Regions from separate parts of the Trichococcus sp. TS_SC_9 genome, predicted to be linked through region 1. Evidence: predicted binding sites of a transcription regulator. Region 1 holds the regulator's gene; the other holds the start of a gene.
What was found. Region 1 encodes Rex, which represses fermentation and respiration genes when NADH is low (regulators of the CRP and FNR family bind a similar motif). Its sites were predicted from a motif close to TTGTGAANTANTTCACAA; they were not measured.
Positions count from the first base shown of each region.

Region 2: the regulator Rex is predicted to act here: its motif matches at 4,180-4,197, upstream of AC0J5I_RS03130 (nitronate monooxygenase).

Region 1 covers NZ_CM149591.1:489,312-500,725, reverse strand. Annotated here, with positions in the region: gene tsaB (tRNA (adenosine(37)-N6)-threonylcarbamoyltransferase complex dimerization subunit type 1 TsaB) at 72-806, shown strand; gene rimI (ribosomal protein S18-alanine N-acetyltransferase) at 781-1,398, shown strand; gene rimI (ribosomal protein S18-alanine N-acetyltransferase) at 1,382-1,885, shown strand; gene tsaD (tRNA (adenosine(37)-N6)-threonylcarbamoyltransferase complex transferase subunit TsaD) at 1,879-2,904, shown strand; gene AC0J5I_RS02225 (HAD family hydrolase) at 2,956-3,612, opposite strand; gene AC0J5I_RS02220 (ABC-F family ATP-binding cassette domain-containing protein) at 3,727-5,682, opposite strand; gene AC0J5I_RS02215 (redox-sensing transcriptional repressor Rex) at 6,031-6,663, shown strand; gene AC0J5I_RS02210 (DUF4305 domain-containing protein) at 6,763-6,969, opposite strand; gene AC0J5I_RS02205 (CPBP family intramembrane glutamic endopeptidase) at 7,011-7,688, opposite strand; gene groES (co-chaperone GroES) at 7,882-8,166, shown strand; gene groL (chaperonin GroEL) at 8,195-9,808, shown strand; gene AC0J5I_RS02190 (DeoR/GlpR family DNA-binding transcription regulator) at 10,336-11,085, shown strand; gene pfkB (1-phosphofructokinase) at 11,085-11,414, shown strand, end outside.
Region 2 covers NZ_CM149591.1:666,738-678,151, forward strand. Annotated here, with positions in the region: gene AC0J5I_RS03120 (L-lactate MFS transporter) at 147-1,379, opposite strand; gene AC0J5I_RS03125 (acyl CoA:acetate/3-ketoacid CoA transferase) at 1,393-2,961, opposite strand; gene AC0J5I_RS03130 (nitronate monooxygenase) at 3,045-4,004, opposite strand; gene AC0J5I_RS03135 (LysR family transcriptional regulator) at 4,401-5,330, shown strand; gene AC0J5I_RS03140 (hypothetical protein) at 5,423-5,770, opposite strand; gene AC0J5I_RS03145 (OsmC family protein) at 6,062-6,517, shown strand; gene AC0J5I_RS03150 (MerR family transcriptional regulator) at 6,583-6,966, opposite strand; gene AC0J5I_RS03155 (HAD-IIB family hydrolase) at 7,099-7,902, opposite strand; gene corA (magnesium/cobalt transporter CorA) at 8,048-9,001, shown strand; gene AC0J5I_RS03165 (hypothetical protein) at 9,002-9,313, opposite strand; gene AC0J5I_RS03170 (hypothetical protein) at 9,338-9,580, opposite strand; gene AC0J5I_RS03175 (Cof-type HAD-IIB family hydrolase) at 9,782-10,585, shown strand; gene AC0J5I_RS03180 (helix-turn-helix domain-containing protein) at 10,650-10,943, opposite strand; gene AC0J5I_RS03185 (SulP family inorganic anion transporter) at 11,174-11,414, shown strand, end outside.

The DNA.
Region 1 (11,414 bases):
CATGCTTTTTATCGCTTTGATTAAATGCTATACTAGATGAGCAGAATAATCAGGGAAAGGAGGCTATTTAGATGAGAATATTAGCCATTGAATCCTCAAACCAGACCATGAGTGCGGCTGTATGCGAAAATGGCCGCTTGCTCGCAGAAGTCACCACCAACGGAAATCTTCAGCACAGTACCCAGTTGATGCCAGCAGTCAATCATGTCCTGCAGCTTGCCGGATGGAAGCCAACCGATTTGGAACGCATCGCCGTCGCTAAGGGTCCTGGCTCGTACACAGGGGTCAGGATCGGAGCCACCATCGCCAAGACGTTGGCATGGACGTTGGCGATTCCGCTGGTGCCGATCTCCAGCTTGAAGGTTATTGCCGGCAATTGTGAAGGCGCAGCGCACAAAATCGTGCCTATGATCGATGCGCGCCGTGGCAACTGCTATACAGCTGTTTATCAATTCGAGGACAACTTGTTGGTGGAACGGATTGCCGACACACATACAGCCAGTGAAGAGTGGTTCCAGCGCTTGTTGGCGGAAGACGGCACCTATCTGTTCGTGGGAGAGGATGTCAGCAAATACCGCAATCGCATCGTAGCATTATTCGCGGAACGCGCACTGTTTGCGGGAGAAGCACAGGCTTTGCCGCGGGCGAGCGTTCTGGCCACGCTTTCGGAATCCGGAAAGGCGGAGGATCCGCACACATTTGTGCCGGCTTACTTGAAAAATCCGGAAGCAGAAGAAAAGTGGGAAGAACAGCATCACAGTAATCGGAGGGAAGACTACGTTGAAAGAGTGGATTCATCTATTTAAATCCGTGTACAAGGAAATTCAATCCGATATTCGGGCTAAATTCCTTTCAAAGCTCGTTCCCTCCGGTGAGGAAACCTATTTGCTGCGTAATCAGCTGCCTGTCAGATTGATGGTCGGCAGAAAACAGCATATTCCGGATATTCTCTATATCGAACGCATGAGTTATGCTGGAGCGACTCCTTGGGGAAGAACGGCGTTGGAAAATGATATGCTGCAGAATCCCAAATCGCTGTATTACGTTTTATATGAAGGGCATGCGCCCATTGCTTTTTTGGGTGTCAGATTGGATGGGAAAGATATCCATATCACTAATTTGGCGGTAGTGCCCGAATATCAGCAGATCGGTGTGGCTACTTTGTTGTTGCGAGTCTTAAAGGGGTTTGCGGACGAAAAAGGAGCCACTAGCATAAGTTTGGAAGTGCGGATTTCAAACCACAGAGCGAAGGCCCTGTACGCGAAAATGGGTTTTCTCCCGGAGCGGGTCAAGCAACATTATTATCACGGCGATGGAGAAGACGCTTTGGAGATGGTATGGCCGTTACCGGGAAAACAATTGGAAGAAAAGGAAGATGTTCATGCAACGCACTTTTGAAATCTGCGATCTGAAGGCGGACGCAGGCAAGTTGGAGCAACATGCCCAGGCTTTGTACGAACTTACATTGCTGGCCAACGAGGGGCATTCCAGTTGGAAAGCTGCCTCGTTCCTGTCTGAATTGAAGGATAATCATTCCCTTTATACAGGCTGCATGGAAGAAAACAAGCTGATGGGGTACATTTGCTGCATGGCGGTTGTGGATGAGGCGTCGATCAATAACTTTGCGGTAGCGCCTGACCAGCAGGGAAAAGGAATCGGAACAAAATTGTTGCAGGAGATGATCACTTTGCTGCAAACGAAGGGGATGGAGCGGCTTTGGCTTGAAGTCCGTGTCTCTAATGAAGCTGCCTACAACCTGTACAAAAAAACAGGCTTCACAGAAATATACCGAAGAAAAGAGTATTATCAGAATCCGGTAGAGGATGCCTACATAATGGAATTGGCGCTGACATCGGAAAATAAAGAGGAGGCGGAAGGCTGTTGACAGAAACAGATGTGACCATACTCGCGATAGAGAGCAGTTGCGATGAGACAAGTGTAGCTGTGGTGAAAAATGGAAATACCGTCCTTTCGAATGTTGTTGCTTCCCAGATCAAAAGCCATATGCGCTTTGGCGGGGTCGTTCCGGAAGTGGCTAGCCGTCATCATGTTGAGCAAATCACCCAAATCGTTGAAGCGGCATTGGATGAGGCCCAGGTCACTTTCGATGCCATCGATGCGGTCGCGGTGACACATGGCCCAGGCTTGGTCGGCTCGTTGCTGATCGGCGTCAGTGCGGCGAAAGCGCTGGCTTTTGCGCATCAGAAACCGCTCATTCCGGTCAACCATATGGCCGGCCATATCTATGCGAACCAGTTGGTGACGCCGATGCGCTATCCGTTGTTGTCCTTGGTTGTCAGCGGGGGACATACGGAATTGGTGTATATGGAAAAGGACGGCTCTTTCGACATCATAGGCGAAACAAGGGATGATGCTGCGGGCGAAGCTTACGACAAAATCGGCCGGATTTTGGGCTTGCCTTATCCAGGCGGAAAAAAAATGGATGAAATGGCTCATGAAGGCAAAGAAACGATGCATTTTCCGCGTGCTATGATCAAAGAAGACAATTATGATTTCAGTTTCAGCGGTTTGAAAAGTTCCGTCATCAATACTGTCCACAATGCGCGCCAAAAAGGGGATGACATCAATCCCTACGACCTCGCCGCCAGTTTCCAGGCAAGTGTCATAGAAGTTTTGGTGCATAAGACTTTGCGCGCAGCCAAGGAAAAGAACATCAAGCAACTGTTGTTGGCTGGCGGAGTCGCCGCCAACAGAGGGTTGCGTGAGGCTTTGTCCGCAAAAATGGCATTAGAGCTTCCTGAAGTCGAGGTTGTCATTCCGCCGTTGTCGCTTTGCGGGGACAATGCGGCGATGATTGGAGCTGCAGCCTACACCGAATACCGACAAAAACATTTTGCCGGATACGATTTGAATGCACATCCGGGGCTGGTGCTCGGAGAATAAAAAAAAGAGAACGCTGGTCGATGGCGACCAGCGTTCTCTTTTTTTGGCTTCTTAATCTATCAGCGCTCTGCAGTAATCGGCATCGAGATTTGAAAAATCGGTGACGATGACGGTTGCCAAGGATAGATCCTGTGGAGGGAACTCGAGATTGCGGAAACCGATGCATTTGCAGCCAGCCGCATGTGCAGAGGCAATCCCGTTTCTGGAGTCCTCTATGACGACGCAGTTTTCCGGTTTGGCCTTCAGGTTTTCGGCAGCATCCAGAAAAATATCCGGCGCAGGCTTAGAGTGCGCAACGCTTTCTCCTGAAACAAAATAGCTGAAATATTTTTCGATGTCCAATGATTTTACAGCTTTTTGGATATCCGTCAACGGAGAGGAGGAGGCGATTGCTAAAGGGACACCCGCTTCATGCAGACGTGCAATGAAGGGGATCACACCCGGGATCGGTTGCAGACCATCTTCTTCCATCAAGCGGTTCCGGATGACGTTCGCCCGTTCCACCAATTCTCCGACCGGGGCATCCAGGTCGAATTCATTTTTCATTGTTTCCCACATGTACTCATGCGTTGTCCCTTGGTAGCGGAAATGGTACTCCAACTCGGTGTCTACTCCGAATTCCTTCAATAACATACTCTCTGATCGCAAAAAGAATGGTTCCGTATCGATGATGACACCATCCATATCAAATAAAACGGCTTCCAACATATTCTTACCTCCATATTCCTAATATGCGTACTTGTTCCAGTGCATCTTAACAAAACTTCCGGCATTGCTTAGTCAAAACAGGCAGTCCCCGAGTCGAAACGGTTAGCCTCTAGACTATTCGCTCAGTTCCTCAAGCGCGGTTGTCTGATCTTCCCAATCCTGCATCAGCTCATCTTGCTTTGCTTGGAGGGCGAGCAATTGTTGGTTGAACTGTTGGACTTTTTCATGATCACCGTAGACTTCAGGCTCCGTCAATTGCAGTTCGATCGCAGTGAGGGCCTCTTCAACCGTCGCCAATTCATCTTCCAAAGCCTCGACTTGCCGAGCCAGTTTTCTTTCCAATTTCAGCTTTTCCTTGGAGGAAACGTAATCCCCTTTGGCTTTCGAAAGGGGCTCAACGGCAGTGTTTGTTTCCACGGCGTTTTCGGCCTGTTGCAGAGCTGCCAGAGCCGCTTCTTGTTGTTTCTTTTCAATATAGTAATCATAGTCCCCGAGATACAATTTGCTGCCTTCAGCGGAGAGTTCGACAATACTTGTCGCAATCCGGTTGATGAAATAGCGGTCATGGGAAACGAAAAGCAGGGTGCCGTCATAATCGATCAAGGCATTTTCGAGTACTTCCTTGCTGTCGATGTCCAAATGGTTCGTGGGTTCATCGAGGACCAGAAAGTTCTTTTGATCCAAGGCTAGCTTACAGAGTGAAAGCCTAGCCTTCTCGCCACCGCTCAATGCCGGGATCGTTTTTTCGACATCGGCGCCGGAGAACAGGAAGCTTCCCAGGATGCTGCGCACATCTTTTTCGTTCAGCGTAGGGTGAAGATCCCAGATTTCGGCGAGAACGCTCTTGTTTTTGGAAAGGTTGCCTAATTCCTGGTCATAATAACCGAGGTCCACATTGGCACCGAGCTGGACTCTGCCTTTCAAGAGCGGAATTTCGGAAATGATCGACTTCAGCAAAGTGGACTTGCCGATCCCGTTCGGACCGACAATCGCAATCGCTTGCTGTTTGCGGATATCAAGGTTGATTGGGTCAGCCAAGACCGTATCGGCATAGCCGACTGCGCCGTCTTCAAGGGTCAAGACGACGTTTCCGCTCTCTTTTGCGATCTCGAAGGAGAAGCGGGCGGAACGTTCATCGCCTTTCGGTTTGTCCATCCGGTCCATTTTTTCCAGACGTTTGCGGCGGCTTTGCGCCATCTTGGTCGTGGAGGCGCGCGCCAGGTTACGGGCGACGTAATCCTCCAATTTGGAGATTTCATCTTGTTGCTTCTCGTAAGCCTTCAATTCCTGTTCCAGGCGGGCGGCTTTTTCGGTCAGATAGTAAGAATAGTTCCCTTTGTAGTGCTGGATCTTGTGGCGGCTGATTTCGTAGACTTCAGTGGCGACTTTGTCCAGGAAATAGCGGTCATGGGAAACAATCAAAAGCGAGCCATTGTAACCCATCAGATAATTTTCCAGCCAAGCCAGCGTGTCGATGTCCAGATGGTTGGTGGGCTCATCCAAAATGAGCAGATCGTTCTTCTCAAGCAGGATTTTGGCCAAAGCGAGCCTTGTTTTCTGGCCGCCTGACAATTGGGAGATTGGGCGATCATAATCTTCTTCGTAGAACTGGAATCCGTGCAACACCGAACGGATTTCAGATTCGTAGCCGTATGCATTCTTTTCATGCAGGGTATGCTGAAGATGGTCATAGCGTTCCAAAGCTTTTTGATACGCCTCCTCGTCTTCGAGCAGGTCCGGATCCCCCAACGCGAAAGCGGCTTGCTCAGCCTCTTTGCTTAATCGGATAAGGGGGGCAAAAATGGTCAACATTTCTTGCCAAATCGTATTGGAGGAATCGACCGCGCTATGCTGATCCAAATAGCCGATTGTAACTTCCTTGCTCTTGGAAACAGAACCGGCATCCGTTGCTTCGATGCCTGCCAAAATCTTCAGCAGGGTTGATTTTCCTGCTCCGTTTCGGCCGACGAGCGCAATGCGCGAATGGTCCTGGACGGTAATTTGAATATTATCGAATAAGACGCTCGCCCCAAAAAGGCGCGCCAAATTTTGTCCTTGTAGTAAAATCATATGTAGTGTCCTCTTTCTAAATAAATACTCACATTTATCCTTTCCATTTTATCACAGCAAGCACTGATTCGATAGGGACAAGCAGAGTTATTGCTATATTCACGTATTTGTGCATGTGAAATTTATTAATGACCCCGTTTACAATTAGTATTGTATTTCACATATTGTTCAAAAAAGGCTTCACAATCAAGTCCGGTTTCGAACAAATTAGTAGATTTTTCACAATCAGATGCTATAATAGTCAATATGAAATGAAAGCCTAAGTATGTGAACATACTTTTTAAAGTTTGTGCATTCGGACAAACAATATGAGGTACTAAATGAACGAGGAAAGAAGAGGAGAAAATAATGTCGACGAATGATATTCCAAAAGCTACGGCAAGGAGGTTGCCGATTTACCACCGCTACTTGCGCTTTTTGCATAACGCTGGTAAAAAACGTGTTTCATCCACTGAATTGAGTGAAGCAGTAAAAGTGGACAGTGCTACTATCCGTAGGGATTTTTCATATTTTGGCGCACTAGGCAAAAGAGGATACGGCTATGATGTCGAGTATTTGTTGGATTTCTTCAGCAAAACATTGAATCAGGACCGTTTGACGAACGTGGCTCTGATAGGTGTGGGTAATTTGGGACATGCCTTGTTGAACTACAACTTCCATGTAAGCAATAACGTCCGCATCAGTGCCGCATTTGATGTCAATGAAGGCATCGTCGGCAAAATCCTTAGCGGTGTGCCGGTTTATCCGATGACGGATATGGTTGAGCAATTGCGCATCCAGCAGATTGATGTAGCCATTTTGACCGTTCCCCAGGAAGTGGCGCAGGATGCCACTAACCGATTGACTGAAGCGGGCGTTCGCGGCATCATGAACTTTACCCCAATCCGTCTTTCCGTTCCGGACAATGTCCGCGTTCAGAATGTGGACTTGACGAATGAATTGCAAACATTGATCTATTTCTTGGACAATGACATCGGCTGAGCAAAGTCGATAGCCGAGTAGAAGAGAACGCAAAAAGAAGGATGAGGCTGCCTCATCCTTCTTTTTTTTTTAGAGCTGAACGAACCCGTTCAGCTTTTCCTAATTTTTATCCATGCTGTCTTTGATTTTCAAGTAGGCATTGAACATGCGTACGCCTTTCACAACATCACTTGTTGCGAACAGCACGCTGACGATGGCCATGAATCCCCAGCCTGCAGTATTCACAGCATCGACTGCCAGCCAGATGAAGAGGACGGCGAAAACGAATCGAATGATTATTTGAATTAATAGATTTTTTAAAGTCATGTTATTCCTTTCTTCTTCCTAAATAGCGTGCTCCACGAGTCTTACGAAATGAGTTGGGACAGAATCGGCAAGGCGGACACGGCATTCATCAACGCATGGGCAATCATCGGAGTCGCTATGTTTCTTGTCCGGTAATAAAGGAAAGAAAACCAAAGACCCAGAGAGCCGTAAACTAAATAGTGCCCATCATTATGTGCAATCGCAAAAAGCAAAGCGCTGATAGTGGCCGCGCCGACTATCCCGATCCCGTCAACCAGATGGGTGACAATCGCTTTACGGAATACAAATTCCTCCATCACAGGTGCAAAGATGATGATGTTGAAAATAAAGAACGGGTAGCGGTTTGTCAAGTCCAGCAACACTTCCGTATTTTCGGAAACGACTGGCATCTTGAACAAAAGATACTCCACATTCATCGCGACGATCTGAATCAGGACAGCTCCCATGAAACCGAAGAGTCCGTTCGTGAGCGTTTTTCCGATTGGGGCAGCCGGTTGATCCGTAAGACTGTTTTGTGGTGTCCATTTTTTTCTGCTATTCCATGCTACCATAAGGACAGTCCCTAGGAAAGCAAAGAATAGCGAGAGATTCATGGCGGCCGCAATGCGATCTGCCTCCGGAATGAACAAAAGAATCAAGACCGGCAGAAACTGAGAAGCGAGATAGATGAGGATGATCTGTATGGCTAACGTTAACCTTGAACGTATTTTTTTATTCATATTAATAGTACCTTTCTGAGAGAACTGACGTTTTTGCGCTTGATAAATAGTATAGCACAGTAGCGCTCAAAAATAGAATTGGAAAAAATCGGCTTCCCTCTTGCAAATTAATTGGAGATTGATTAATATAGAAATGTAACTTAGCACTCTGAGTTGGTGAGTGCTAAAATGATATTATTTTGGAGGGGTCATCTTGTTAAAACCATTAGGAAACCGTGTTATTGTAGAAGTTGCCAAAGAAGAAGAAAAATCTATAGGCGGCATCGTTTTACCGTCATCCGCTAAAGAAAAATCCCAAACAGGTACCGTTATTGCTGTTGGCACAGGTCTCGTGACAGATAACGGGGTAACAATCGAAATGACCGTTAAGGCCGGAGATACTGTCCTTTTCGAAAAATATGCAGGCACAGAAGTTAAATATGCGGGAACAGAATACTTAGTGATCAAAGAAAGCGACATCGTAGCAATCCTGGACTAAAAATATAATTCATGAGGTGAATCGATAAATGGCAAAAGACATTAAATTTTCAGAAGACGCAAGAGCAGCAATGCTTCGTGGTGTAGATATCTTAGCAAATACCGTAAAAGTGACTCTAGGACCCAAAGGACGCAATGTCGTTTTGGAAAAAGCGTACGGCTCTCCGTTGATTACGAATGATGGCGTGACAATCGCCAAAGAAATCGAATTGGAAGATCGCTTCGAAAATATGGGAGCGAAACTGGTTGCCGAAGTTGCTTCCAAAACAAACGACATTGCCGGTGATGGTACTACAACTGCCACTGTTTTGACACAAGCCATCGTTCGCGAAGGGCTGAAAAACGTTACAGCAGGTGCAAACCCAGTGGGCATCCGTCGCGGTATTGAGTTGGCTACACAAGCAGCTGTAAAAGGTTTGGCGGAAATTTCCCAAACCGTAAATTCGAGAGAATCGATTGCGCAGGTTGCTGCCGTATCATCCGGATCGAAAGAAATCGGCGAATTGATTGCTGAAGCAATGGAAAAAGTCGGCAACGACGGGGTCATCACTATCGAAGAATCTAAAGGGATCGAAACCGAATTGGATGTTGTCGAAGGCATGCAATTCGATCGCGGATACCTATCGCAATACATGGTCACTAACAACGATAAGATGGAAGCTGAATTGGAAGCACCGTACATCCTAATCACGGATCGTAAATTATCCAATATCCAGGACATCTTGCCTTTATTGGAACAAATTTTGCAACAAGGACGCCCATTATTGATTGTTGCTGATGATGTTGACGGAGAAGCACTTCCAACATTAGTATTGAACAAATTGCGTGGAACATTCAATGTAGCGGCAGTCAAAGCACCTGGTTTCGGTGACCGTCGTAAAGAAATGCTGCAGGACATCGCAATCTTGACAGGCGGTACAGTCATTGCTGAAGACTTAGGCTTGGAATTGAAGGATGCTTCCGTAGAACATTTGGGTCGTGCAGGCAAAGTTGTCGTAACCAAAGATTCCACAACAATCGTTGAAGGAGCTGGCGAAAAAGCAGCTATTGAACAACGTGTGGCGGTCATCCGTGCGCAATCAGCCGAAACAACTTCAGAGTTTGATCGTGAGAAATTGCAAGAACGCCTTGCGAAATTATCCGGTGGCGTCGGCGTCATCAAAGTCGGAGCGGCTACAGAAACTGAATTAAGAGAACGCAAACTGCGTATCGAAGATGCTTTGAACGCAACGCGGGCTGCTGTTGAAGAAGGTATCGTATCCGGTGGTGGTACAGCCTTGATCAACGTTCAAAAATGCGTCGAAGCGTTGGAACTGACCGGCGACGAAGCGACAGGTGCACGCATCGTAGCACGTTCATTAGAAGAGCCAGTGAGACAAATCGCTGAAAATGCAGGAAAAGAAGGCTCCGTTGTAGCCGATAAGATCAAAGGCCTTGAAGTTGGCATGGGTTATAACGCCGCAACCGACGAATGGGTAAACATGATTGATGCAGGAATCGTCGATCCTACAAAAGTGACACGTTCCGCATTACAAAATGCAGCCAGCGTTGCTGCCTTGATCCTATCGACAGAAGCTATCGTAGCCGACCGTCCCGCCCCAGCCACACCCCCATCAATGGACCCAGGCATGGGCATGATGTAAAAATTAGGATACGATGAATTGCGTTTAGAGGGTGAGCACTAAGAGGATAACCACAAAGCGGACGTTTTTTGTCCGTGTGTGGTTATCCTCTTAGGCGGAACCCTCTGCAATTCAGAGTTCAACTATAACAGTGTGTGATGAATCCTGAGCTCAGAGTTTGAGCACTAACGAGGTTCAGGACCAAGCAGCCCGGTTTTGGCTGAGTGGGCATGAACAGCGTTAGGCGGAGAACTCTAGGATTCAGAACCGTTCTATATAGGATGAACTGTTTAAGAAAGCGAACAATCACATCCTTGCAACCCATAAATAGAGCTGACCAACATAATTTTGTTGGTCAGCTCTATTTTTTTACCTTCTATTATGGAAAAGCACCAATATATGGTTTGAAAATAAAAAAAATTATCCTTATGAAAAGCTGTTCCATCAATGTTTTTGGATGGTTTTGAATGAAAGTTAATGTTTTTGAAGGAAAATGATTGCTTTATTCCCGTGTGGGTGGTATATTTTTGTTCGAGAGGTGATAGAAAGTGCTTACAGAAGAACGGCATAAAATCATTCTAGACACTTTAGCAAAAGACAATATCGTAAAACTGCAGGACCTAGTCGATCAGACGGGCAGTTCTGAATCCACAATCAGACGGGATTTGAGCACTCTAGAAGAGGCCGGCTTCCTGATCCGTGTACATGGCGGAGCAAAGAGGAACTACAGTGTTTCCGCTGAGGACAGGATGGAAGATAAAACATCCAAAAACGTTCAGGATAAACAACGGATCGCTGAAAAAGCAGCTCAATTGGTAAGCGATCAAGACATCATCTTTTTGGATGCCGGATCGACCACCTACGAAATGATTCCCTTCCTGAAAGGCAAGAGCATCCTCGTCGTCACCAATGGCGTCCCGCACGCCAGTTTATTATCGGATATACAAATCGAGACGATCCTTATAGGCGGCAAAATCAAGATGGAGACAAAAGCAGTCATCGGACCAGTCAGCCAAATGCAAATGAGGAATTACCGTTTCAGCAAAGCTTTTCTTGGCATCAACGGCATCGACAAGCAATATGGCTTCACGACGCCGGACACCGAAGAAGCGGCCATCAAGCGGATAGCCATTGAAAATGCAGCACAAAGCTATGTCGTTGCGGATGCTTCGAAGTTCAAACAAGTCAGTTTTGTGAAGGTCTGCGACATTGAGGATTGTGGCATCGTCAGCTACAATGTCCCGTCGGAAATCAAACGTAACCTGAAAGACAGTACAACTATTTGGGAGGCTGAATAATGATATATACAGTAACATTAAATCCATCCATCGATTACATCGTCCATTTGCCCGCTATCGAGTTGGGCGAAGTGAACCGTATCCAACAGGATTTCAAACTGCCGGGTGGCAAAGGCATCAACGTTTCCCGCATCCTGAACGAACTGGAAGTGGAAAATACCGCTTTAGGGTTCCTTGGAGGTTTCACCGGAAAATACATCGAAGACTGGTTGGAAGCGGAAAAAAGCAAAACGCATTTCACGCATGTGGAGGAAGCGACCCGCATCAACGTCAAGATCAAGTCAGGAATGGAGACTGAAATGAACGGTCCAGGCCCGAATATCGAGCCT
Region 2 (11,414 bases), 180 kb from region 1:
GCCGCATGCTTGCCTTTTGTTGTCGGATATATCGCGCGTCCGGCTGGGTTGTCCGATATCCCGCAACTATCGGACAACCTACAAGCAAAAACACCTCCTGCGCCTGAAATCAGACGTAGGAGGTGTTTTACATTAATCAGGATTGCTTATTGAGCAGTTTCTGTGATCGATTTCGTTGCTGTTTTTTTCTTGTAAACAAGATCCAGGATCAGACCTGCAGCCGCAACCACGATAGCAACATAGAAAGCTTTGGTGAAGTCACCGTTGTTTGCAGCAGCGATTCCTGCTGTTACTTTAGGTGCAACGAAAGCGGATGTCGAGTAACCGATGAACACGATACCGTAGTTGACGCCTTGGAATTTCGGTCCGAAGTTATCCATGACTAACGATGGGAACACGCCCATCACACCGCCGAAGCATAGGCCTAAACCAATTATCCCGAGTGTAAAACCGAACATGGATTTGACAAAAATAAGGATCAAGAAAGTAAGAATGATGACACTATACATGATGCTGATAGTCGTGGGTTGGCCCAATTTATCGGAAACAGCGCCCCAGATAACGCGACCCATAGTATTGCTAAGAGAATACACGCTGACATATACGGCTGCCGCTGCTGCGGATAGGCCGAACATGGATTGTCCGATCGGAGAAGCGTTTGAAGCGATCATCAAGCCTGAGAAAGCACCCATGGCGAACATCAGGATGATCATATAGAATTTCGGATCCTGCAGCATTTCTTTCCAGTTCTTGTTTACGACCGGTTTATTCGCTGCTGCAGTAGCCGCTGCGTTCATATTTTTTGGCATATAATCTTTCGGAGCAACCTTGATGAAGAGGCTGCAAGTGAAGCTGATGATGGCATAGGCGATACCCATCCGCACGAAAGTATCGGCAACGCCAATACTTTGGATCAGTTGGTTTGCGATCGGAGCTGCGATGATGGCCGCTCCGCCCATACCTGCTGTGATCAATCCGGAAGCCAAACCTTTTTTATCCGGGAAGAAACGGATTGTGTTGCTTAGGCAACCTGAGTAAGCGAAGCCTTGTCCGAAACCAGCCATCAAACCGTAATAAATGTACAATTCAGTCAAAGTAGTTGCCGTACCCGCCAAAGCAAAACCGACACCGAACAATACCGCTCCGGCCATCGTGCTCCATTTCGACCAACCTTTGTCGGTCAAGAAGCCGCCCAAGATCATCGGAATCGGCCCTAAAGCCGCGTTGATCGCGAAGGCTACCATGACCTCAGCCATTGTCCAACCTCTTGCGGCAGACAACGGTCCCGCCAACACGCTGAAAGCATAAACTGCACCCGTACACATCAAGATACCCATAGAGCTGACCAAGACAGCCCAACGATTAATTTCCTTTTTCATCAACAACACTCCCTTATTTTCCATTCGCCATAACGATGTTTTTTAGTTCTCCCCAATTTTCGCGGAACATGCCTTCGTTCATTACTTTCAGATTTTCAGCAATGACCGGTTTGAAGCCCATTTGTCCCAAAATATCTTTTTCAAGATCGACGCCCGGGGCGATTTCGATCAGGCGCAATTTGCCTTTCTCGAGGTCGAATACCGCACGTTCTGTTACGTACAATACTTCCTGTTCCACTTCGGACGCGTATTCCCCGCTGAAAGTGACTTGTTCGACTTCAGCTACGAATTTCTTCGCTTTGCCTTCCTGGATGATCGTCAAACGGCCATCTTTGACTTCCTGCTGCAAGCCACCGGCAGTAAAGGTTCCTGCAAACACCAATTTTTTGGCAGCTTGGGAAATATTGATGAATCCGCCGCAACCAGCGACACGATTGCCGAACTTGGATACATTCACGTTTCCGTATGCATCGGTCTGAGCCAACCCCAACACGGATAAGTCCAAGCCGCCGCCATCATAGAAATCGAATTGCGCATGATGATCCATGATCGCTTCGCTATTGAAGGCATGCCCGAAATCCCGCAATCCTGCCGGAACGCCGCCGATCGATCCAGCTTCGGTCGTCAACACCAATTGATCGCTGATTCCTTCCTCAGCACCGACTGTCGCGACATTGACAGGAATCCCTACGCCAAGGTTCAGGATAGCGGACGGAACCAACTCCATCGCTGCACGGCGGGCGATAACTTTACGTGCGTCCAATGGAAGTGCCGTTACAGCATCCATTGGTACTTTTGTATCGCCGGAGAAAGCCGGATTGTACTCAGTGTTTTCTGTCTGGAACTGATTGCCTGGTTGTGCCACGACAATGTAATCGACCATGATACCCGGTACTTTGACGTCTTTAGGATGCAGCGTGCCTGCTGCTGCTAATGTTTCCACTTGTGCGATCACGATGCCGCCTGAGTTTTTGACAGCCTGTGCGACCGGCAGCACTTCCATGTGCAAACCTTCTTTTTCAAGCGTCAAGTTGCCTTTTTCATCGGCTACCGTTCCGCGGATCAGGCCGACATTGATCGGGAAAGTCGGGTAGAATAACCATTCTTCATTTTCGATTTCAACCACTTTGACGATATCTTCGGTCGTGCGCGGGGAAAGCTTGCCGCCTTCCAGACGCGGATCGACGAAGGTACGCATGCCGACTTTTGTGAACAAGCCCGGACGTTTTGCGGCGATTTCACGGTACAGTTGGGTAATGACCCCTTGCGGAAGGTTGTAGGCTTCGCATTTGTTTTCGACAATCAGGTCACTGAGTTGCGGAGAAGCACTGACGATGCCGCCGATCCAACGTTTGATCAAGCCTTCATGGGCAAGATGGCTCATCCCTTTTGTGCGGCGATCCCCTACAGCGCTCGCGTGGATGACTGTCAGGTTGTTCGGATGGCCTTCCGCTTTAAAGCGATCTTCGATGGAAATGGCCATCTCTTCGTTCACACAGGCCATACCGAATCCGGTTAATGCCACTGTGCTGTTGTCTTTGATCAATTTTGCCGCTTCTGCAGCTGTGATTACTTTTGTCATAAGTGTACCCTCCTATTTGCTCGTTCATTCACATAAGTAAGTAAGAAAAAAGCTCAGTCTTACTCTGAGCTTTTCAGTTTTGATTAATAAGCGATCTTCAATGATGCTGCGATTGCTTCAGCGTCCTTGAACAATGTTTCGATGATTTCTTTGGCAGGACGGATATCACGGACCATACCGGTGATTTGGCCGGCCATGACCGATCCATTCTCGACATCGCCTTCGAAGACGGCTTTGCTCAATGAACCCAATGATAATTCTTCCAATTCATCACGGGATGCATTGTTGTTTTCCAGTTCCTGGAACTTCGCAAGCATCTTGTTTTTGATGGAACGGACAGGTGCTCCGTTGCGGCGTCCTGTAACGATTGTAGCTGTATCATCAGCATCCAGTACGGCTTGCTTGAATGTAGCTGGAACCGGGCATTCTTCAGCAGACAAGAAAAGTGTTCCTACTTGGATCCCTTGAGCACCCATCGCGTACATCGCAACGACTCCGCGGCCATCACCGACTCCGCCGGCTCCCAATACAGGGATGTTGACTGCGCTGACTACTTGCGGCACTAAGCACATGGTTGTTGTTTCGCCGACGTGTCCGCCCGCTTCTGTTCCTTCAGCTACGATTGCATCAGCGCCCAAGGCTTCCATTTTCTGTGCATGTTTCACGGAAGCTACTACTGGAATGACTTTGATGCCAGCTTCTTTGAATTTCGGCATGAACGGTTTCGGTGTTCCTGCTCCAGTTGTTACGACTTTGACGCCCTCTTCAATCACGACATCAACCAATTCTGGGCAATTCTTCATCATCAACATCAAGTTAACGGCAAAAGGTTTGTCTGTCATGGTTTTGCATTTTTGGATTTCTGCGCGCAATTGATCTGCTGTCATCCCACCTGAAGCAATGATGCCTAGTCCGCCTGCATTTGAAACGGCAGAAGCGATATCAGCTGTTGCGATCCGTGCCATCGCTCCTTGAAAAATAGGATATTCTATTCCTAGCATTTCGCATAATGTTGTCATTTCGTTTTTCCTTCTTCCTTGAATTGTGAGTGATGAGTCTACAAGATTGGCTGAAATTGCCGTCCCACTTGCTCACCTTTTCTCTTGATAGTTGCATTATAGAATTGATCAGATTAATTGTGAAATAGTAATCTTCACCGGTTTATCATAACTGTTTGGTTATACGAAATAATTTGATTCGGAATGGAAAGCTCGTCATTAGTGAGTTTATGAACAAATATAATACACCTCTTTTTTGAGATAATGTATTTTGTCCATATCTTTTTTGTTCTGAATAGATATCATCTCCATAACTCTTCTGTTATAATTGTGATTATTTTATCTTTCACAATCGAAAATGCGTTAAAATAACTTCTGTGATACCCTATCGTTCTCTATTTCAAACAGAAATAAAGCCACCCATCGAAAGGATGACTTAAAATGCTGCAACAGACCACTATCATTGCCTACCTGGATGCTATCGTCAGTGAAGGGACCTTCACCCAGGCGGCAAAGTCTCTATATATTTCCCAACCTTACCTCAGCAAAACCATCACGAAACTGGAAGAGGAACTGCAAACCCAATTGGTCGAGCGCAATCGGACTCCGATGGAATTGACCTATGCCGGCGAAAGGTTCCTGACGCACATGAAAAAGATGCAGAACCAGTACGAGGATATGGTCAACGAATTGACCCTGATCACAAAACTGAAATACGGCCGGATCCGCATCGGTGTCCATCCGATCATGGGTTCCTTCCTTCTTCCGCTGATTTTGCCCAAGTTCCATGAAAAATATCCCGGCATCGTTCTGAAGATCATGGAACAGGACGCCAAGACGACAGAGATGGACCTGTTAGAAAACAAAGTCGATCTCTACTTGGGCATGCTGCCGATCCATAACGAACAGCTATCCTACACGATGCTTGCGGATGACAAATGGTGTGTCATTGTACCGGACACGAGCCCGCTGCACCAACCCGGGCTAAAGGAAATTGAAAAATTTCCGTACCCATTGAACTTATTGAAGAATGAAAAGTATGTGCTGACCACTTCCCAATCCGGGATCCGCAAACAGGCAAACGAATTCCTGAAGCATCTGGACATCAAAGCCGATATCGTCATGGAATCACAGAACATTTCTACAGCAGCAGCGCTTGCGCGAAAAGGAATGGGACTGACTTTTCTGCCGAAGAGTGCGCTCAACAACAGTGAATTGATGGACAGCTACAATATTTTTTATATCGAAACCAGCATCGTCCGCACCCGTTATTTCATCGCCTACAGCAAAGAAAAGACCCTTTCGTCCGTCGACTTGGCCCTGATCGATATGGCGAAAGAGCTGATGAAAGCCTACAGCGATTCCATCTAAAAAAATAGACAAAAAAGGAGCAGGAGAGTGCGTCATTTGCGCATTCCCTTGCTCTTTTTTTTGCATCACATATATAAAAAAAACACCAGAGCTCAGTCTGGTGTCCCAACATTCGCTGCTTTCAAGTTCTTGATTTCCAAAAACTTTTGGCAGAGTTTATCCAATTCCTGCTCCATCACAGCGCTCGTCTCAGGTGAATAACTGAGCATTTTTGCCGGATTGGATACCAAATCCAGAACGGAATCGGGAACCACCTTGTCGCCTTCGACATGGACAGCAATCTGTGGGAAGTAGTTCGTTGTCCCGCAGCAGGCTGAGACAAGATAGGCGATTTCATAATGCTCATTGCCTTTGTCGCGGATGCGGAAATAGCCATCGCCAATGAATTCCTTTTCCGGTCCGAAATTAGCCAATATCAGTTCCAAATCCTTCTTTTCCATTGAGAAAACCCCTTTTCTTCATGAATCAACCAAGATGATTATTTGCCTAAAAAACGTGAATATAGGCTTGTACTTCAACACTTGCCCGCACTTTTCCTTCAAAGATAGTATACCACTCTCGGACGGTTTTGGACATCCACTGTGCAACAGATGAGAGCAATATTTCTGGTATTTCCCCGAGCCACCTTCCTCGTGTGGAAGGAGTGCTTCTGGTAAGTTTATCCTTCACCGCTGTGATAAAATAAACTTGTAAGCGCTGACTGAACAAATCATAGAAACGGGGTTATCCAGATGACAGAAACAAAATTAGCGAAACTGAGAATCACTGGCCAATCACACCAAGGCATCACCACTACAGTAAAAGTCCGCAATCTGCCTGAATTTTTTGTGGATGAATCGGAACGGATGGGCGGCGACAACAAAGGGCCGAATCCGCTGGAATATCTTTTGAGTTCCTTGGCAGGCTGCACATCGATCATAGCCTATTATGTAGCCGAACAACAGGGGCTCGCCTACAGAGGACTGTCGTTCACCGTCGAAGGCACCTTTGATCCGCGCGGTTTTGCCGGGGAGGATGATATCCGGACCTACTTCCAGGAAGTCACGCTCATCAATCATATCGAAACTGATGAGACCGACGAAGCCATTGAGAAGCTGGCGGCTGAAGTCGAAAGAAGATGCCCCGTCTATAACCTCATGTTGGATGCTGGCGTCGACATGTCGACCCAATGGATTCGGACCAATTAAAAGAAACAAAAAAAACCCGTCAGGCCGCCTTATTTGGTCGGCTGATGGGATTTTTTTGCGTTGCATCACTTGAATTCCCTCAGCTTGTTTTCGCTCGGAACCATGTGGCTCGTATAATTTTCGATTTTGAATGTCAGTCGATCCATCGCTTGCTGCATGACATCGATCCGTTCCTGGAGTTCGCGCTGTTGTTCAACCAACAGATCCATTCTTGCCGGAACGGTCTCTTCGCCACTGCGGAAGAGTGCAAGATATTCGATCAAGGATTCGATCGATAAACCTGCATTGCGCATCTGGCGGCTGAAGACGATCCACTTCAGATCTTCTTCATCGAACTCACGGACCCCATTTTCATTCCTTTTTATTGGAGGAATCAGACCGATCCTCTCATAGTAGCGGATCGTATCAGCCGATACACCCGTTTGTTCGCTGGCCTTCTTTATGTTTATCATCTCGTCCATCCTTTCGGCATCAAAATCTATCCTGACAGTAAGCCTCAGTTACATTCTATACCTTGGAGTGGACTCCAAGTCAATTGGAAATTTTCGAGGATCGGAGATGCCCTTGCTTTAAATAAAGTGCTATTCTTGCAACGCAAGCAACTGGAGAATTGTGTGCGACACCGCATCCTCATCATTTGTCCTGCCCGTGATGAAAGCCGCCGTGTCCTTGATGATCGGATAAGCATTCCGCACAGCGAAACTGTATCTGCCGCTCTCCATCATTTCGATGTCGTTCATCCCATCCCCGAACACCATCGTTTCTTCCGGGGTGACCTGCAGCAGCTCCTGCAGTCGGGCGACCGTACTCCCTTTATGCACGTTGAAGTCGGTGATGTCCAGCCAGGCCTTCTCCGAAGCGACGATATGCGCCCGGTCGCTGTAATCGATTAATTTTTCAGCAGTTTGGATGCAGCGCTCTTGCATATCGCGGACTGTGATTTTGATAAAATCGTCCGCGATGGCCCCAAAATCAGCCACCGTAATCACTTTCTTGTACGATTTCCTGACAGCTGCGGATTCCTCGGGCGACAAATCACTTTTAATCATGGCGGCTTCTTTCGTGCAGGCAATCAACGTATGCCCAAGCTGCATCTCTTCCAGTTCGCGCAGGATGGCAAGGCCTGTCCCATTCTCTAACAACGATTCGTAAACGACTGCGCCGTTGCGTTTGATCCGCGACGCACTGTCCCCCAGGATCCAAAAATCAGCCGCATCCTCGCCGAATATTTCTTCGACGCGCTCGCTCTGCTTGCCGGTGCATGGCGCGAAAACGACTCCTTTTTCCGTCATCAACTGCTTGACCTGCTTGAAAAGTTCTCTATTGAAATCCCCTTTGTTGTTCAAGAACGTCCCGTCCATATCCGTCAAAATCAATTTGATCATCCGATATCCTCCGTTCCGATTGTCTTCTCGCTCCCATTATCGCATATTTCTCCGCTTCTGACCGTTAAATGACCCAAAAATGGCATCGGCAGTGCATTTCCCGTATAATGGATATTGAAATCATTCGTAAAGAAGGTGCAAATATATGATAACAGTTACCGGCATCACAGCCGACAATCTCGTCCACACAGACATCGATTTGGATACAACCGACTTGTCAGCCTACAAATGGATCTGGGCCGACTTCAATGAGCCTAGCCCATCCGAAGTAAAATATCTCGAGAAGACCTTCCATTTCCATCCACTTGCTATAGAAGACTGTCTGCAAATACTGCAGCGTCCGAAGCTAGATTATTATGAAGATTACACGTTTTATGTGACGCATCACGTTCGCAAAGAAGGCAGAGACCTCTTCAAAGAAGAATTAGATTTCTTTGTCAGCGAAAAACTAATCGTCACTTTTCAGCTCGCCCACTCAAAAGAAGTGGCCTATATCCAGAAACAATTGTTGGCTCAATATAATGCCGAAAACTGGGACCCGTATTTTATTTTTTACAGAATCCTTGATCAGATTGTGGATAATTATTTCCCTTTAATCCACGACATCGAAGATCGGCTTGCTCAACTTGAAGAGGATAACCTGAACAAAACGACTGCCGCATTCATACCTGAATTGATGGAGTCTCGGCATCTTCTGCTGGGTCTGCTGCAGACCGTCACTCCGATGCGGGATCTGCTTTACCGCATGCTGAATTCCCAACACCTGGAAGGCGTCAGCAAAAGACGGAGTTATTTTTCGGACATCCATGATGACCTGCTGAAGGTATCCGAGATGATTACCTCAAACCGTGAAGTGACGACAGATATGCGCGATAGTTACCTATCGCTGAATTCCCATCAGACCAATAATGTGATGAAGGTCCTTACAATCATTACTTCAATTTTCTCGCCTTTGACATTGATTGCAGGCATCTATGGGATGAACTTCGAACATATGCCCGAATTGACTTGGAAATACGGCTACTTTTTGGCTATCGGCCTGATGTTTGGAATCGGTTTGGCAATGTATCGCTGGTTCAAAAAAAGCGGCTGGTTCTGATTACCGGCCGTTTTTTTTGTAATATGTGGCGACAGGATATTTCAATTTCCCTGTCTCCAGATAGATGCTGAAATCATTCACCGCAAACAGATCACCTGGCTCAAGCAAAAAGAAATAGAGGCGGGTAGGATAACGTTTGCTTTTGGCCAAAATATGATTGTTGCCCTCATAAACGTACCACCAGATTTCGAACAACTCTCTTCTGACGGAAAGATTATCCTCTAACAGAGTAAACTCATAACAGCCCTTTCGTTCCAACAGATCGGCGACATCCAGTTTTTTTCTCCAGGTTCCTTTTTGCATCAGCCTCATTTTCCTCACCCTATCCATCAGCTATCATTTTTGATTTACATGATATTTCTGCACCACGACTTGATTGCGCTTGTTCTTCCTACCGTAGATCACGATCGCGTTTCCTTCGGTGACCTGATACAGAAAATCCAATGAATGCGCACGGATCAAGCAATTCTGCTTCTCTTCCTTGTCCACCGTCAGCGTGAAGCGGATCAGCGGTGTTTCCTCCAGTTTGAGGATTTTGATTTTTTCAACTGAACCTTTCAAGCAAATCCCATTTTCCATATCAGTCACATCCTTTAACCTTATAATACGAACGCACGTTCTTTTTGTCAACTGTTTCCTTCTCGGAAAAACCGCTGAAGGCATTCTTTTCATCTTGGGAAAAGTAAGGAAACGTGTTAAGATGTTGTAAACATAAGCGGATGCTCAAAACTGGCGGCTCCAACCGGGTTGTTTTTGCATCCGACGAAAGGAAGATTCGCCATGCCCATCAAACTGATCGCCGTCGATATGGACGGGACTTTCCTGGACAGCCGGAAGGAATTCAACAAGGAGCGCTTCGCGGCCCTGTACGAACGCATGCTCGAAAAGGATATTCGTTTTGTCGTGGCCAGCGGAAACCAATACTATCAACTGCGTTCTTTTTTTCCTGAAATACAGGATGATATTGCTTTTGTCGCGGAAAACGGAGCCTTTGTCGTGGACCGTAACAAAGAGCTGTCCGTCGGTGAGATGACGCAGGATACGATCGATAAAGTGCTCCGGATTTTCAAGGAATTGGATGCCTATTCGAAATTGGTCGTTTGCGGCAAAAACAGTGCCTATGTCGACAACTCCGTTTCCGATTACTTTTACCATAATACGAAACGCTTCTATCATCGCTTGAAGCGTGTTGATTCTTTTTCCGAAATAGATGACATCATCTTCAAATTTGCATCCGGATTTGGTGAGGATGAAGTACCCGCACTCTTGGAACACTTCACACGCGAAGTAGGCGATGTCGTTTCCCCTGTACCGACCGGCCATGGCTCCATTGACCTCATCATTCCCGGCATGCATAAAGCTTCCGGCATCCAATTGCTGCAGAAACTGTGGGGCATCTCCGATGAGGAGACCGCCGCATTCGGCGACAGTGGGAATGACATCGAAATGCTCCAGCATGTGGCTTACAGTTTCGCGATGGCCAATGCATCCGACGACGTCAAAAAAGCCGCCAAATACCATGCCCTTTCGAACAATGAAGAAGGCGTGTTGGCTGCAATCGAACAGCTGCTCGAAATGGAATAGACGAAAAAAGGAAGATGCCCACGCCTCATATTGAAGCGGGTTGCATCTTCCTTTTCTATTCTTACTAGGAAATCAAGCCTGTCAAAAAGGCCAATAATTCATACTTTTTCTCTTCGGGCATTTTTTTGATTTGAGCGGTAAGTTTCTTTTCCACTGGGCTCATTTCCGCATTGAAGAATTCCGCCAAGGTAACCCCAAGCACCTCGCAGATATGGTTGAGCGTCTTCAGGGACAACTTAGTCGAATTATGTTCAATGGCCGAAATGAAGGAAGGCGAGACGTCGATCTGCTCAGCCAATTCTTTCGCCGTCATTTTGTTCAGTTTGCGTAATTCTTGAATGCGACTGCCTACTTCCATCTGATTCGCTCCTCTTTTCTTGAATTCAACTTTTCTTTTTACATACTAACACACCGCAGTCTAAAATTTAAATCTTTTCCCACTTTTATTAAACTTACCACCCAAAATATATACTCGGGAATAACTTTTTATCCATTTTTGTTCAGTTATGTGTTAATATGTTTTTTGCAAGTATGTCTAATGATTTTGAAAATCAAATAAACGCTATTTTTTCAAGAAGGAAGGTATTTATGCAACAATACAAACAAGAATGGTTCAGTAATATCAAAGGGGATATCCTGGCAGGTATCGTTGTCTGTTTGGCTCTATTCCCTGAAGTCATCGGCTTCATGATCGTCGCAGGAGTACCCCCAGTCGTGGGAGTCTACGCCACTTTCTTCATCACGGCCATTGCAGCATTTTTCGGTTCCAGCAAGGGCATGATTTCAGCAGCCGCTGGGTCTGTGGCCTTGGTGCTGGCTCATCTGGTCT